2 regions of the Dorea sp. AGR2135 genome follow, and region 2 is predicted to be linked to the other one. Evidence: riboswitches for the same ligand, from Rfam matches in the RefSeq annotation. Region 2 holds a riboswitch; the other holds the start of a gene.
The links. A riboswitch is a leader RNA that binds a small molecule or an ion and turns the genes downstream of it on or off. The one in region 2 is predicted to bind glycine.
Positions count from the first base shown of each region.

Region 1: linked by a shared signal. The riboswitch ahead of glyA (serine hydroxymethyltransferase) and the one ahead of G593_RS0115025 (GrdX family protein) in region 2 are both predicted to bind glycine.

Region 1 covers NZ_ATVU01000005.1:142,288-151,343, forward strand. The annotation lists gene G593_RS0105385 (lipoate--protein ligase) at 1-469, opposite strand, end outside; gene gcvPB (aminomethyl-transferring glycine dehydrogenase subunit GcvPB) at 521-1,966, opposite strand; gene gcvPA (aminomethyl-transferring glycine dehydrogenase subunit GcvPA) at 1,970-3,280, opposite strand; gene gcvH (glycine cleavage system protein GcvH) at 3,306-3,683, opposite strand; gene gcvT (glycine cleavage system aminomethyltransferase GcvT) at 3,735-4,826, opposite strand; gene glyA (serine hydroxymethyltransferase) at 4,882-6,123, opposite strand; glycine riboswitch at 6,231-6,341, opposite strand; gene G593_RS0105420 (acyltransferase family protein) at 6,605-8,557, opposite strand; gene G593_RS0105425 (helix-turn-helix domain-containing protein) at 8,856-9,056, opposite strand, start outside.
Region 2 covers NZ_ATVU01000029.1:2,906-11,961, reverse strand. The annotation lists gene purF (amidophosphoribosyltransferase) at 1-248, shown strand, start outside; gene purB (adenylosuccinate lyase) at 370-1,803, shown strand; gene G593_RS0115040 (alanine/glycine:cation symporter family protein) at 2,025-3,389, shown strand; gene G593_RS0115035 (alanine/glycine:cation symporter family protein) at 3,703-5,073, shown strand; glycine riboswitch at 5,443-5,557, shown strand; gene G593_RS0115025 (GrdX family protein) at 5,748-6,140, shown strand; gene G593_RS0115020 (glycine/sarcosine/betaine reductase component B subunit) at 6,230-7,498, shown strand; gene grdB (glycine reductase complex selenoprotein B) at 7,518-8,828, shown strand; gene trxB (thioredoxin-disulfide reductase) at 8,930-9,056, shown strand, end outside.

The sequences.
Region 1 (9,056 bases), on a different contig from region 2:
CTTTGTTCACATTCATCATCAATGTTCCGTGATGATAGCAATGCTGCTCCTGCTCATAAAATGCATTTCCGGAAAATTTCTTTCCATCAATCAAAATGTCATTTCTTCCGGACTTCTCCGCTTTTGCACCTAACTTTTGCACTGCTTTGACAATAACTTCCAACTGTCTGTCAATGCTGTAATTTTCTTTTGATACGAGAAATGTGAAATTCAGATTTCCCAGATCATGATATACCGCTCCGCCACCGGAAAGACGACGTGCCAGATGTCCTCCATTTTCCTCAAGACTTTCAACTTTACATTCTTTCCAGGCATTCTGATTTCTTCCGATTACAACGGTATTCTGATTCTGCCACAAATATAAAATACACTCCTGAGGTTCACAGTGGAGGAGTAAATACTCCTCCACTGCAAGATTTTTATATGGATGAAACTGACCGCTCTCAATGTATGTAATCTTCTCTACCATACGCAATCCCCTTATCCTATTTTCAAATAATATCTTTCGCTTTTATTTACATTACTTCTGAAATGATACCTCAAAATTATACTTAAGTACCGGATGTCTTGCTGCCTCTACCTCATCCATTCTTGTGACCGGTGTTGTCACCGGTGCCTGAAGCAGGCTTTCCGGATTCTCAAGTGCGTCATTGTAAAGCTTACGAAATACCTCAATTGCATGATCCAGTACTTCTTTTGACTCTGTCTCTGTCGGCTCTACCATCAGCGCTTCATGTACAATTAACGGGAAATACATTGTAGGCGGATGGATTCCGTTATCCAGAAGTCCTTTTGCGATATCCATTGCAGATACGCCTGCTTTCTTCTTCAGATCTTCCAGACTCATAACAAACTCATGCATGCATACCTCATCATATGCCATTGTATAGAGGTCTTTTAACTTGTTCATCATATAGTTCGCGTTCAGAACTGCGTTCTGGCTTGCCTCCGGAATTCCTTCTTTTCCAAGTGTCATCAGGTAAGTCAGTGCTTTGACAACTACAAGGAAGTTTCCATAGAATTCTTTCATCTCACCAATGCTGTGCTCGGCTTTCTCCATTGCCAGAGCCCCTTCTTTTTCTACCACTCTGTAGGATGGCAGGAACTGCAGCAACATACTCTTGCAGCCAACCGGTCCGCTTCCCGGACCTCCGCCTCCATGAGGTGTTGAAAATGTCTTATGAAGGTTCAGGTGAATCACGTCGAATCCCATATCTCCAGGTCTTACAGTTCCCATAACTGCATTCAGGTTTGCTCCATCGTAATAGCAAAGACCACCGCATTCATGTACGATTTCTGTAATTTTTAAAATATTTTTGTCAAACAATCCAACCGTGTTCGGATTGGTCAGCATCAGTCCTGCAGTATCTTCTCCACATGCTGCCTTTAACGCTTCAAGGTCTACTCCTCCGTCCGGTGCAGATGCAATGCTGACTACCTTATAGCCTGCCATTGTAGCACTGGCCGGGTTGGTTCCATGCGCAGAATCCGGTACAATGATTTTTGTTCTCTTCTCGTCCCCTCTGCTCTCATGATATGCCTTAATGAGCATCAGACCTGTAAACTCTCCGTGAGCTCCTGCTGCAGGCTGGAATGTCATACCGTCCATTCCTGTGATCTCGCACAGGTATTCTTCGGATTTTTTCAGAACTTCTAGGCATCCCTGTACAGAATGTTCTGGCTGTAGCGGATGGATCTGGGTAAATCCAGGCAATGCTGCCATATCTTCATTAATTTTCGGATTGTACTTCATCGTACAAGATCCAAGTGGATAGAATCCATCATTGACTCCATGGGATTTCTTTGCCAGTTCTGTATAGTGTCTGGAAAGGTCATTCTCAGACATTTGCGGAAGGTGAAGCTCTTTTTGTCTTGCATCCTTCTCACCAGGTTTTTTGATTTCTACATCGCAGGCTGGGAGCATGCCCATGCCTCGTCCGGCTCTGCTTTTTTCAAATACTAACATGCTCTACACCTCCTTTAAAAGGCGGATAACTTCATCCATCTCTTCTTTTGTGTTCATCTCTGTACAGCACCATAATACTCGATGGTTTCCAAGTGGATATCCTCCCAGGATTCCATGCTCTTCCAGCGCCTTTAATGCTTCGCAAGGACATTTTTCAGATACAGTTACAAATTCGTGGAAGAATTCTCCCTTATTCTCTACTTTGAATCCGATCTTATCAAGCTCTGCTGCCAGATAATGTGCTTTGGAAGCAGACTGAAGCGCTGCTTCTTTGATTCCTTCACTTCCCATAGCCGACATGTACACGCCAACTGCCAGCGCACAAAGTGCCTGATTGGAACAAATGTTACTGGAAGCTTTTTCTCTGCGGATATGCTGCTCTCTTGCCTGAAGTGTTAATACATATCCGGTCTTTCCATTATGATCTTCTGTCTGACCGACAATTCTTCCCGGAAGCTTTCTCATCATGCCTTCTGTGGCTGCCATAAATCCTAAGTATGGTCCTCCAAATCCAAGTGGAAGTCCCAGTGGCTGTCCATCTCCGACTGCCACATCTGCACCGTACTCTGCCGGTGTCTTGATGATTCCAAGGGAGATCGGATTCACACCCATGATATATTTTGCCCCGGAACCATGAGCAATTTCCCCGATTGCCTGTGCATCTTCCAGATTACCGTAATAGTTCGGATGCTGGATATAGACACATGCTGTCTGCTCGTCTATATTTTCTTTCAGATAATCCAGATCTGTCACGCCGTCTTTTTCCGGAATCTCCACGATCTCCATTCCATTTCCATGACAATACGTATGTATCGTTGCCAGTGCATCCGGCAGGATCGCTGCGGATACGAAGGCTTTCTTACGCTTTCTCTCCTGGCACATTGCCACGCCTTCTGCTGCCGCCTCGGCACCATCATACACACAGGCATTGGACACATCCATTCCGGTCAGATCACAGATCATTGTCTGATACTCGAAAATGGACTGTAAGATTCCCTGACTGATCTCTGCCTGATACGGTGTATATGCTGTCAGCAGATTTTCTTTTGAAATCACACTGTTCACTATGGATGGAATAAAATGTCTGTATGCTCCTGCACCTCGGAAAATGATCTTAAATACCTGATTCTTTGATGCAATATTTTCCATCTCTCTGCGGACTTCCAGCTCTGACTTTCCTTCCGGAATATTCAGTCCGCCTTTGATCTTAACCTCATCAGGAATGTGTGCGAACAGATCCTCGATAGAACTGTATCCAATCTCTTTTAACATTTCCTGACGTTCTTCTAACGTATTCGGTACATAGCTTCCCATATGCCGTCCACCTCCCGTCTTTGTCTTACTGCTCGCTTGCTACAAATGCCTCGTATTCTGATGGGGATAATAATTCCTCTTTCTCAGATACTTCTTTTACTTTGATAAACCATGCATCATATGGTGCTCCGTTGATAGATTCCGGTGCATCTAAAAGCTCCTCGTTAATCTCACACACAACTCCGGAAACCGGTGAATATACATCGGAAACAGCTTTTACAGACTCAACATCACCAAATGCCTCACCAACGGATACGCTATCTCCCTCTTCCGGAAGATTTACAAATACTAAGTCTCCAAGCTCAGACTGTGCGTAGTCTGTAAGACCAATTGTAACAACATCTCCTTCTTCTTTTACCCACTCATGTGATTTTGCATATAATAATCCTTCTCTGATTTCCATCTTAATAATCTCCTTTTTTATATATTCTCTTTTTTAATCCTTCAACAAAACTTATTTCGCTCTCTTGTAGAATGGCAGTGCTATGACTTCTGCCTCGACTTTACGTCCTCTTACATCTACTTCTACTTTATTACCGATCTCTACACTTCCGGCATCTACTAATGCCATTGCGATTGGATATCCCAGGAACGGACAATGTGTTCCGCTTGTTGTATGTCCGATTTTCTTTTCTCCAATATAGATATCCTGATGTTCACGGATAATTCCTCTTCCGGTTACTTTAAGTCCGATTCTTGTAATCTCCGGCTCACCACGCTCTTTCATGGCTTTCTTTCCGATGAAGTCTTCCTCTTTTCCCATCTTGACTGCAAATTTCAGGCCTGTCTCAAGTGGTGATATTTCATCATCCATCTCATGTCCGTACAGTGGCATCGCTGCTTCCATACGAAGTGTATCTCTGGCTCCAAGTCCACATGGAATCAGCCCTTCGTCTTTTCCGGCCTCTAAAAGTGCATCCCACATTTTCTCAGCATTTTCACTTGTCAGATATAACTCGACTCCGTCCTCTCCTGTGTATCCTGTCTTGGAAATGATACATGGGATTCCAGCTACCTCTGTATCGAATACTGCATGATAATATTTCTTTGGGATGTTCTCTTCTGCCGTTAATTTCTTCAGGATCTCCATTGCTTTTGGTCCCTGAAGTGCAATCTGCCCATACTGGGAAGATGCATCTGTAAATGTGACCTCTCCGAATTGATGGTCTAACATCCACTGATAATCTTTATCTTTGTTCGCCGCATTAACTACGATAAAGTAATCATTATCTCCACGTTTGTATACGATCAGGTCATCAACCGTTCCACCATTCTCGTTACACATCGGGCTGTATCTTGCCTGCCCATCTACCATGTTGGTAAAATCATTTGTCAGCAGCTTCTGCAGGTTTGCAAGTGCATCTTTTCCCTGGCACAATACCTCTCCCATATGAGACACATCGAAAAGTCCTGCTTTTTCTCTAACTGCCATATGCTCTGTGATAACACCTGTTCCATACTGTACCGGTAAGAGATATCCTGCAAATGGAACGATCTTACCGCCTGCTTTCACATGCGCATCATAAAGTGGTGTTTTTAACTCCATATCATATCCTCCTTCTTGTTTTTAATAGGGACGTTAATTATAGAGATACATTAATTTATTCATATAATGGATATTTCTCGCAGATTTTTGTAACTTCATCTCTGATTTCATCTGCCTTTGTCTCAAAGTCTGTCACTGTCATCTTGATCAGTTTTGCGATTATCTTCATATCCTCTTCCTTCAGTCCTCTTGTTGTAACTGCTGGTGTACCGATTCTGATTCCACTTGTTATAAATGGGCTTGCCGGATCATTTGGTACTGAGTTCTTATTGACTGTGATGTAAACCTCGTCCAGTCGGTTCTGAAGTTCTTTTCCGGTAATGTTCATGTTCTGAAGATCTACTAACATCAAGTGGTTATCCGTTCCACCACTTACCAGATTGAAGCCTTCTGCAATCAATGCATCTGCAAGTTCTTTCGCGTTATTCACTATCTGCTTCTGATACTCTTTGAACTCTGGTTTCAATGCCTCTCCAAAGCAGACAGCTTTTGCTGCAATAATATGCATCAGCGGACCACCCTGAGTTCCCGGGAAGATTGCTTTGTTAATTGCTTTTGCATGTTCTTCCTTACACATGATCACTCCGCCTCTTGGTCCTCTCAATGTCTTGTGAGTTGTCGTTGTAACTACATCTGCGTATGGAACCGGATTCTGGTGAAGTCCTGCTGCAACCAGTCCTGCGATATGTGCCATATCTACGAAGAGATAAGCGCCAACTTCTTTTGCAATATCTGCAAAGATATCGAATCGGATCTCTCTTGGATAAGCAGAAGCTCCTGCAACAATCATCTTTGGCTTACATTCATGTGCAAGTTTTCGAATCTCATCGTAATCCAGTACTCCGTCATCGTTGATGTTGTAAGGAACAAAATTATATAAAATACCGGATTGGTTTACCGGTGATCCATGTGTCAGATGTCCGCCGTGTGCCAGGTTCAGTCCCATTACTATGTCGCCCGGTTTAATCAGTGCCTGATATACTGCATTGTTTGCATTTGCTCCTGAGTGTGGCTGAACACATGCATGATCACAGCCAAATAATTCTTTTAATCTCTCAATTGCCAGATTTTCAATGATATCTACATTCTCGCAGCCACCATAATATCTCTTGCCCGGATATCCTTCTGCGTATTTATTTGCCGGTACAGTTGCCATAGCCATCATCACTGCCGGGCTGATAATGTTCTCAGATGCGATCAGCTCCAGGTTTCTTCTCTGGCGTCCAAGCTCCAACTCAATTGCTTTTCCAACCTCTTCGTCATAGTTCTTCACATAATCTGTTACCTGTTCAACCATGTTCATTTTCTAATCATCCTCCAAATTTCCCCAAAAATTTTTAAAAAAGGGTACAAAAAAAAGCAGGTAAAAAATAATTTCTTAACAATCTTAAGACTTATTATTTTTTATCTGCCTCTGTCCTTTCACCTGAAAGATTGCTTACCGGTCTTCGCGTGTATGGCAGGTAAGTTACTTCTTCGGTACAATCCCTTCCATTGTTCTCCAGAGTGTTGTCCAGACCCGTTCCTTTTGCCTGAGAGTTTCTGCTTGCCCCTTCGGCTCCAGTCTATCATTCCATGTGTCGCGTATCACATGATAGTGGTATCTCACAAGTCCTTCCTTCAACTTAACCTCAGAATACAGCTGTCTGACAATAAAGTCAAGCGTTAAATATTTTTCTTACTTGTTAGAATTCTATCAGTGATTATTGTTAAATATCTGACACCGTGTTTACAGCCTTTACACCAGTTTTACATGCTTTTTTCTCAGTAAATAAAAACTATTCTGTACTTGCGTTTTTACTACTATCATTACTGCTGTCCGTACTTGTGTCTGTACTACTAACTAATCTTGACTTAGGAATTTCGATATTCTCCTTCTTGTATGCATCCAGTACAGCCTCCTTGATACATTTTGCATATGCTTTCGCACCTGCCGAGAGCAAATGTGTATCGTCTGCATCAAAATACTCATCATGACCCTCGCTTGCAGCATACCAGTCGATCAGATATGTATGATCATTTTCTTCTACTAATTTTTTTATCTTGCTGTTGCTTTCCTCTTCGAACGTATCATGCGGAATTCGGACTGTTGTCAGAAACAATGGCATATCCTTCCCTATCTTCTCCCGAATATCTTCAAGTTCACCATTGATCGGACTGTTCGAAAGTGATGCAAATATGACGCCTTCTCCCTCCCATTTCTTTTCGTCAATGTAGGAATCAAGAACTTGTTTACCAAGTGATGTGATCCGTCCGATTTTAGTATCACTGACACTGTTTGGAAATATTTCATAAAAATCATCTGTTACATCAACTGCAATAGAATCCCCGATGAGCAGGAGATTTAAACCTTCCAGAATCTCATCATCCGTCAGATCAGCCGTACAGATGGTATCTTCACTCTCTGAACCATTCGCTTTCTGCTTTGCAAGTTGTTCTTCCGTCATCTTACCGGTCTCTTTTGCCTTTGCCTCACGTTTTTGTAATGTATCCAATGCATTTTTCTTCGGCACAAATATCATGCAAAGTATCAGTGACACGGTCAGTACAAATGTGCCTGCCATTACCTTTAAACTTCTTCTTGCCACCTGTATCTGGCGCTTCTTCTCCTGCCTGGATTTCGGTCTGCTTCTTAAAATATTCAAATATTCCCCAATAATACCATGGCGGATCGGTGTCTCAATAAAACGATAAGAAAGCTCTGCCAGGACAACACTTAATACAATCTCAATCAATGTAATCCACCAGGATGCCTTTATCCCCTTACTGATTAACAAAATGATTGGATAATGCCACAGATATATGCTGTATGAACGATTCCCCATCCATTTCAAGACTGGGTTACTTAAGAATCTGCTAAGCCAGGTCTTTCGTCCTGATACTGCATAGACCATCAATACGGTCAGAATTGTTCCAAAAAATTGTCCTCCTCTGTACCAGAAATTACTGGAACCATTGATTGCTATCGTCATCACGAGCAACACTGCAAAAGACACACTGCCCAAAAACATATTGACACTAGCTGAAAGTCTTCTTGGAACCATCCGGTACTCCCACAGAATTGCAAGTAATGCACCGAATAAAAGGGAAAATGCTCTCGTGTCTGTCCCATAATATACCCGGCTGGCATCCTGCTGTGGATCAAATAATACAATCATCAAAATTACTGAGATCAGCGCCAGCAGCAACGTTACTCCTGCAAACAAAAGACCTCTATTTGCCCGTCCCTCTTCTCTGCTTTTTACTAACTTATAGATTCCCAAAAGAATCAATGGATATATCAGATAAAATTGTGTCTCAATCGCCAGTGACCAACAATGCGTAAATGGTGACGGTATTCCGGCCGCTTCAAAGTAAGATACCTTATTAAAAATCTGCCACCAGTTATTAAATCCCAGAACAGATGCCAGGAAATCCTTACAGCCCTTTGTAAAAATAATCCTGTTTACGACTGCGCTGACAAATATTATAACAACTGCCATTGACATAACTGCAGGAACAAGACGCCTGATACGCCTCAGCCAAAAGTTCTTCAAATCTATTGTTCCTTCTTCTTCTACTTCGGAAATCAGTATGCCTGTAATTAAATATCCTGATAAAACAAAAAATACTGTCACACCAAGAAAGCCACTCTTAAATAAAGCCAGCTTCAAATGATATGCCAGTACCATAATAACCGCAATTGCTCTTATGCCATCAAGCCCTGTGATGTATCTTCTCTTTTTCCCCATAACTCTTCATCCTCATTTGTACTTTTTATTGTTTAGCTCATAACTTCTGTTGCCTCTCTTCTTGTCTCTAATATCTCTTATACATAATATTAAATAAAAGTACAAAAAAAAACAAGAACCTTTAAAGTTCTTGCTTGTCTGCATGAGCGTGCGGGGATTCGAACCCCGGACAACTTGATTAAAAGTCACGTCGTTCAAATCCTTGCAAGCGCCGTAATAACGCCGTTTTTCAAGTGTGCTCTGAGGCACATTTGAGACATCTTGATTTTAATTGATTTTTTCGTTCTTGTCAATAATATTATTTTTCGTCTTTTCGACCAACCAAATAGTCCATAGAGACATTATAAAAATCAGCCATTGTGATTAACATATGTATATCTGGCTCTCGTCCTTTCGTCTCATATCCGGCTATGGTTGATCTTGATACTCCCAGTGCAGTGCCTGCTGCCATCTGTGATAGTCCCCTCTCTTCTCTCAGCTCTTTCAGCCTTATCGCAAG
Region 2 (9,056 bases):
GAATTAGTTCTCCACCGTTTTTACATCCTTGTTATTTTGGAACGGATGTACCGTCCAATGATCAGCTTATTGCACATTCTCATACGACGGAGGAAATCCGCGAGATGATCGGTGCTGACTCACTGGGGTATATGGAAATCGATAAGTTGAAAGATATGGTCGGAGAACTGGCGTATTGTGATGCATGCTTTACTGGAAATTATCCGATGAAAGTTCCGACAGAGGACATTTCTCATGCATTTGATTAATTGTGAAATGTGATTTTTTATTAAATGTGTTGATAGCAGGAGAAAGTATCCTGTATAATGATAATGTAGAAATAATATGTGAAGAAATCACTTAAATGTGGTATATCAGGGAGGAAGAAAAATGAGCTACGATAGATATGTAAGCCCGCTTTCAGAGCGCTACGCAAGTAAGGAGATGCAGTATGTATTTTCAACGGATAAAAAGTTTAAGACGTGGAGAAGGCTCTGGATCGCTCTGGCAGAGACAGAAAAAGCACTGGGACTGTCCATTACGCAGGAGCAGATCGATGAACTGAAAGCTCACGCAGAAGATATCAATTATGAGGTGGCAAAAGAACGTGAGAAAGTTGTGCGCCACGATGTAATGTCTCACGTGTATGCATATGGACAGCAGTGTCCGAAGGCGAAAGGAATTATTCATCTGGGAGCAACTTCATGCTATGTAGGAGATAATACAGATATTATTGTAATGTCTGAGGCACTTGAAATTGTAAGAAAAAAACTGATAAATGTTATTGCAGAACTTGCAAAATTCGCGAATACTTATAAAAGTCAGCCGACACTTGCCTTTACACATTTTCAGCCGGCACAGCCAACAACGGTTGGAAAGCGTGCAACACTTTGGATGCAGGAATTTCTGATGGATCTTCAGGATCTGGAATATGTAAAAAGTACATTAAAGCTTCTTGGATCTAAGGGAACGACCGGAACTCAGGCAAGCTTTTTGGAACTTTTTGATGGAGATCAGGAAAAAATCGATCAGATTGATCCGATGATCGCAAAGAAGCTTGGGTTCGAAGCGTGTTATCCGGTATCAGGACAGACTTATTCCAGAAAAGTTGATACAAGAGTACTGAATGTACTGGCGGGAATTGCAGCCAGTGCACACAAATTTTCCAATGATATTCGCCTGCTCCAGCATTTGAAAGAAGTAGAGGAACCGTTTGAGAAGACACAGATAGGATCATCTGCTATGGCATACAAGAGAAATCCGATGAGAAGTGAGCGTATTGCATCTCTTTCCAGATATGTGATGATTGATGCACTTAATCCTGCGATCACATCTGCAACACAGTGGTTCGAGAGAACACTTGATGATTCTGCAAATAAGAGACTCAGCGTTCCAGAAGGATTCCTTGCAATTGACGGTATCCTGGATCTTTGTCTGAATGTTGTAGATGGACTGGTTGTATATCCGAAGGTTATTGAGAAACGGCTAATGTCTGAACTTCCGTTCATGGCAACTGAGAATATTATGATGGATGCAGTAAAAGCAGGCGGAGACAGACAGGAACTCCATGAGAGAATCCGTGAGCTTTCTATGGAGGCCGGACGTAATGTGAAGGAAAAAGGTCTGGATAACAACTTGCTTGACCTGATTGCAGCAGATCCGGCATTTGGTCTGAATGAGGAAGAGTTAAAGAAGACGATGGATCCGGCAAAATATGTTGGACGCGCGCCGCTTCAGGTGGAAAATTTCCTGAAAAAAGTTGTGGATCCAGTTCTGGAAGCTAACAAAGATGTGCTTGGCATGACAGCAGAAATTAATGTATAAATATACAAAAAAATGTATTAAGAAGCGAGGAAACTCGCTTCTTTTTTAGCCCATTTTTGCGAATTGTCAAAATTAATCACTGTTTATATTAAAATTGGTTGCAAATTTTATGTTAATAAATTATAATTCTTAGTAAAGAAAGTTAGCAAGTTACAAACAACTTCGCAAAACTTCAAAATGTAACGAATGATGTCTATCTAAAGTGAAAAGGGGGAAACTATATGGAGACATTAAATAACATTGTATTGACAATTCAGAATTACATGTCAAACTACATTTTGGTAATTGCACTTCTTGGAGCAGGACTTTGGTTCTCAATCAGACTTGGTTTTATCCAGGTTCGGGGATTTGGCGAAAGTATGAGAAGAACCTTTGGTGGTCTGTTTAGTAAAAAAGGCGCAGCTGGAAAAGATGGAATGTCATCATTCCAGGCATTGGCAACAGCTATTGCGGCTCAGGTAGGAACTGGTAATATCGCCGGAGCAGCTACCGCACTTGCAATCGGTGGTGCCGGAGCGATTTTCTGGATGTGGATCGCAGCATTCCTTGGAATGGCAACCATTTATGCAGAAGCACTTATGGCACAGAAGTACAAGACAGTTGGTGCAGATGGTCAGGTAACAGGAGGACCGGTATACTACATCAGAGCAGCGTTCAAAGGAACATTCGGAAAAGTACTTGCAGCACTTTTTGCAATCTTAATCACATTAGCACTTGGATTTATGGGTAACGCAGTTCAGTCTAACTCTATCGCAGCAGCTTTCCATACAGCATTTGGTATTCCACAGTGGATTATGGGAGTTGTTGTAGCAGTAATCGCACTCTTTGTATTTGCAGGTGGTATTGAGCGTATCGCGAAAGTTACAGAAACAATCGTACCGCTTATGGCAGCACTTTATATCGTAGGTGCATTGATCGTTATTGTTTACAATTACAAGAATATTCCTTATGCATTTGCATCTATCTTTGTAGGAGCATTTGCACCACAGTCTGTAGTCGGTGGAGCAGCCGGTGCAACTGTTAAGTTAGCTCTTACAAAAGGTGTAGCAAGAGGATTGTTCTCTAATGAAGCTGGTATGGGATCTACGCCGCATGCTCATGCGGTGGCAAAAGTTAATCATCCGGTAGAACAGGGATTTGTGGCTATGGCTGGTGTATTTATTGATACATTTATCGTATTGAACCTGACAGCATTAGTTATCCTGACAACGAAGTCTATTCCAAGTGGAAAGACAGGAGCAGAACTTAGCCAGTATGCATTCTCTACATTATATGGAAAAGGCGGAAATATCTTTATTGCAATTTGCATGTTCTTCTTCGCATTTTCAACAATCATTGGTTGGTATTTCTTCGGTCAGGCCAATGTAAAATACTTATTTGGACCTAAGGCAGTAAAGATTTATTCAGTATTAGCAGCTGCTTGTGTATTCCTTGGATCTCTCGCAGAAGTTGATCTTGTATGGAATATGGCAGATTGCTTCAACTCCTTGATGGTAATCCCGAATATCCTTGCATTGTTTGCGTTAAGCAAGGTGATCAGTCAGGTACATAAAGATTACTTCACCAACTTTAACAAAGCAAAATAAACTAATTAATAGAAAAAACATAAGCTAAGATAGTGTTAAGAAAAGAAGCCCGGCAGAATTAAAACTGCCGGGCTTCTTTAGCGTTAAAAACTGGTTGGTTAATTTAAAATAATAATGCATATATATTCAGAAAATAGCAATTAATGCATTGCAATAAAAGCATATATATAAGAAAATACTAAAATAAACAAAAAATAATCATTGTTTACAGAAAATTCTGTTGAAAAAAAGATTTGTTTCGGTTATACTAAAACTCGAGAAGCACGAATACATTATTACAAATGTCTTTCGAAAAGGAAAAGGGGGTCGTTTTATGGAGACATTAAATAACATTGTATTGACGATTCAGAATTACATGTCAAACTACGTACTGATTATTGCACTGTTAGGTGCGGGCCTTTGGTTCTCGTTCAGACTTGGGTTTATCCAGGTAAGAGGATTTGGCGAAGGAATGAAAAGAACTTTTGGCGGTCTGTTCAGTAAGAAAGGAGAAGCCGGAGCGGATGGAATGTCATCATTCCAGGCATTGGCAACAGCAATTGCAGCACAGGTAGGAACTGGTAATATTGCCGGAGCAGCAACAGCACTTGCAATTGGAGGACCTGGAGCAATCTTCTGGATGTGGATCGCGGCATTCCTTGGAATGGCAACTATCTATGCAGAAGCGATTATGGCACAGAAGTATAAGACAGTCGGAGCAGACGGCCAGGTCACAGGAGGACCGGTTTACTACATAAGAGCAGCATTTAAGGGAACATTTGGAAAAGTCCTAGCTGGAATTTTTGCAATACTGATCACACTGGCACTTGGGTTTATGGGTAATGCCGTACAATCTAACTCTATTGCAGCATCTTTCCATACAGCGTTTGGTGTTCCACAGTGGATTATGGGTCTTGTAGTAGCAGTAATCGCAATTTTCGTATTCATGGGTGGTATGAAACGAATTGCAAAAGTTACGGAGACAATTGTTCCGTTTATGGCAGCATTATATATTGTCGGTTCGTTAATCGTAATTATTTACAACTATAAAAACATTCCTTATGCATTTGCATCTATTTTTATCGGAGCATTTTCACCAAGTTCTGTAGTTGGTGGTGCAGCCGGTGCAACTGTAAAACTTGCTCTTACAAAAGGTGTTGCGAGAGGATTGTTCTCTAACGAAGCTGGTATGGGATCTACACCACATGCACATGCTGTAGCGAAAGTGGACCATCCGGTAGAGCAGGGATTTGTAGCTATGACAGGTGTATTTATTGATACATTTATAGTATTGAACCTAACAGCACTTGTAATATTGACAACAAAATCTATTCCAACTGGAAAAACGGGAGCTGAATTAAGCCAGTATGCATTCTCTACATTATATGGAAAAGGTGGAGATATCTTCGTAGCCATCTGTATGTTCTTCTTCGCATTTTCTACTATTATAGGATGGTATTTCTTTGGTCAGGCCAATATCAAATATTTGTTTGGACCAAAAGCAGTGAAAATCTATTCTGTAGTTGCAGCGGCTTGTGTGTTCCTTGGATCACTTGCAGAAGTTGATCTTGTATGGAATATGGCAGATTGTTTCAATTCTTTGATGGTAGTACCAAATATTCTTGCATTATTTGCGCTGAGTAAAGTAATCAGCCAGGTGCATGAAGATTACTTTAAAAACTTTAAAAAGAAAAATAATTCATAGATGGCGTCAATAAATAATTGAATAATTGATAGTAGAATCAGTAAACTCCAGTTGCAAATAAACTGGAGTTTACTGTGATAAAGCGTTGAATTAAGGGGCGCTAATAAATAAAAGTAGAACATCTTATAATAAAAAGGTAAAATTGTTTGTGAACTAATAGAATATTGTGAAAAACTGAATATATTATTTATAGACAAAACAAATGCAATGGCAATTGTGACCAAAAAGGGACATTGCGAAATGTGCATACTGACTAAAAAAAGAAAGTTATGGCAAAAGGGTTGCAAATAAATTAACAATACGTTATTATAGATACAGGCAATGGGAGATATTCATTGTCTCTATAAAAAATAAAAGTGAATAGCGGGATGATCTTTCTTAAGAGAGAGTCTTTACTAAAGAAGACCGCCGAAGAGGCAAGCCAAGGTATGTTGGTGGACATATCAGGGGTGAAACTTTCAGGCAAAAGGACTGAGAAAGGGACTGCGTTCTGAATCTTGTGTTGAAAAGAAAAGCTATCTAAGAAGGACGGTCAAGACAAAAGACAGAAAGGTGATGCGCACACAATATTGGTGTTGCATCGCCTTTTTTTAATCCTACCGGATAGCTGGGAAGAATGACACAATACTTATTTCATCTATAGTAAGGAATCAAAAATGGAAGGCGGATAAAAAATGAAGAAAGATTACATTATAATAACGAACAATCCATTAGTTCCACAGATGCTTGATGAAGAGCATGAAGTGGATTATAGTGAGATTTCTTATGAGGATGTATTGGGGAAAGTTAGAGACAGGATACACGAAGGACATTTGCTTTTATCACATCCATTATCTGGAAGCGTGAAGCCGAATGAAACACCATATAAGTCGGTTATGATCTCACGTAAAGCCGGAAAACTGGATGAGAGGTCACTGTCAATTATAGAAGGAGCCATAAGATCCTGTGCAAAGTTTGAGTTCAAGTCAGAAAAGTACAGAGAATTCATGCCAGAAACGTTCAAAGACTTCCAGCTAATTGACTGGACCCTGTTACAAAGCGCTATTTCATCCGCAGATGTGTGGTAGGTCGAGTAGCGAGAGGTTGTTAAAGCATTTAGCTTACACAATAATATCAAAATTCTTGAAGGAGGGAACCATAAGTGAGAAGATTGGAAATGGGACACATTTACATTAAGGATATCCAGTTCGCAGCAGAGTCTAAGATCGAAGATGGAATTCTTTATGTAAACAAAGAAGCTGTAGAGGCTGTTGCTCTTGAGGATGAGCACATTAAGAGCGTATCATTTGATATTGCTAGACCAGGTGAGTCAGTGAGAATCACACCGGTTAAAGACGTTATCGAGCCACGTGTAAAGGTTGAAGGAAGAGGAGGAGTCTTCCCGGGAGTAATCAACAAAGTAGATACAGTTGGTGAAGGAAAAACTTATGCATTAAAAGGAATGGCTGTTGTTACAGCTGGTAAGATCGTTGGATTCCAGGAAGGTATCATCGATATGACAGGTGTTGGAGCACAGTATACACCGTTCTCAAAAACATTAAATCTTGTTATGGTATGTGAGCCAGTTGATGACATCAAACAGCATGATTATGAGAAAGCTGTTCGTTTCGCTGGATTCAGAGTTGCTGTATATCTTGGGGAATTAGCACGTGAACTTACACCAGATGAGACAAAGGTTTATGAGACATACGGGGTTATGGAAGGAAAAGAAAAATTCCCAGATCTTCCGAGAGTTGCTTATGTACAGATGTTACAGAGCCAGGGACTTCTTCATGACACATATGTATACGGAGTAGATGCTAAGAAGACACTTTCTACTCTGATGACACCAACAGAGATCATGGACGGAGCTATCGTATCTGGTAACTGTGTATCTGCTTGTGATAAAAACCCAACATATGTTCACGAGAATAACCCGGTTATTCACGATTTATTCGAGGAGCATGGTAAAACTATTAACTTTGTTTGCCACATCCTTACAAATGAGAACGTTTACCTTGCAGACAAGATGCGTTCTTCTGACTGGACAGCAAAACTTTGCCGTTTCTTAGACCTGGATGCTGTAATCGTATCTCAGGAGGGATTCGGTAACCCGGATACAGACCTTATCATGAATACAAAGAAAATTGAGGCTGAAGGCGTTAAGACTGTTATCATTACAGATGAGTATGCTGGACGTGATGGAAAATCTCAGTCACTTGCTGACTCTGATCCGGCTGCAGATGCTGTAGTAACAGGCGGAAATGCTAATGAGCTGATTCACCTTCCAAAACTTGATAAAGTTATCGGAACTTTAGACTATGTTAATGTTATCGCTGGTGCCAGTGACAAGACTCTTCAGGAGGACGGATCTCTTGAAGTTGAGATTCAGTGTATGACTGGTGCAACTAACGAGACAGGATTCAATGTACTGAGTGCACGATAGAAAGGGAGGACGAATCATAATGAGTAAAATTAGAGTTGTACATTATATCAACCAGTTCTTCGCTAATATCGGTGGAGAAGAAAAAGCAGATTACCCTGCAGAGCTTCGCGTAGGAGAGGTCGTAGGACCAGGACTCGCTCTTGCTCAGAAATTTGGAGATGAAGCTGAGATCGTTGCTACAATCGTATGTGGTGACTCTTACTTCAACGAGAATCTTGAAAAAGCTAAAGCTGAGATTCTTGAGATGGTTAAAGGACAGAATGCTGATCTGTTCATCGCTGGACCTGCATTCAACGCAGGACGTTACGGAGTTGCTTGCGGAACAGTTTGCGATATGATCAAAGAGGAGCTTGGAATCCCGGTAGTTACAGGAATGTACGTTGAGAACCCAGGTGCTGATATGTTCAAAGACAAAGTATACATTGTTCCTACAAAGAACAGTGCAGCTGGTATGAGAGATGCAGTTGGAAAATTAGCTCCACTTGCTATGAAACTTGCTAAAGGTGAGAAGATTGGTGCCTCTTGCGAAGACAACTACATGCCAAACGGTATCCGTGTAAACTTATTCGAGGAGAAACGTGGATCAAAACGTGCTGTTGAGATGCTTCTTAAGAAGATTGCTGGTAAGCCATTCGTAACAGAGTTCCCAATGCCGACATTCGACAAGGTTGCTCCAAACCCGGCTATCAAAGATCTTAGCAAAGCTACAATCGCTCTGTGTACATCTGGTGGTATTGTTCCGAAGGGTAATCCAGATCACATCGAGTCATCTAATGCTACAAGATATGGTGAGTATGACATTACAGGTGTTAACGATCTGACAGAGGAGACATACGAGACAGCTCATGGTGGATACGATCCGGTATACGCTAACGAGGATCCTGACCGTGTACTTCCAGTAGACGTTATGCGTGAGTTCGAGCGTGAGGGTGTTATTGGAAAACTTCACAATAAATTCTATACAACAGTTGGTAACGGAACAGCCGTATTATCATCTAAAGCATTCGCTGATGAGTATGCTCAGAAGCTGATCGCTGATGGTGTTGATGCAGTTATCATGACCTCCACTTGAGGTACCTGTACACGTTGCGGTGCAACGATGGTAAAAGCTATTGAAGCTGCAGGACTTCCAGTAGTTCATATGTGTACTGTAACTCCAATTTCTATGACAGTTGGAGCTAACAGAATCGTTCCTACAATTGCTATTCCACATCCGCTTGGAAATCCGGCTCTGGATAAAGATGAGGAGTACGCACTTCGTAAATCCTTAGTTAAGAAAGCTCTTGAAGCTCTTACAACAGAGGTTGATAAACAGACAATTTTTGAGTAAAATTGTGCATTTTATAAAAAATATGCATTTCATTTTTGAAAACTATGTGCTATATTGTATGTAGCGTTATAGAATAAAAATGAAAAAAGGAGAATTTCGTTATGAGCAAAATTTATGACGTAATTGTCCTGGGTGCAGGTCCTGCTGGATTATCAGCAGGACTGTACGCAGGAAGAAGTCGCTTGTCAGTTCTTATTGTTGAGAAAGGACAGGATGGCGGACAGATTT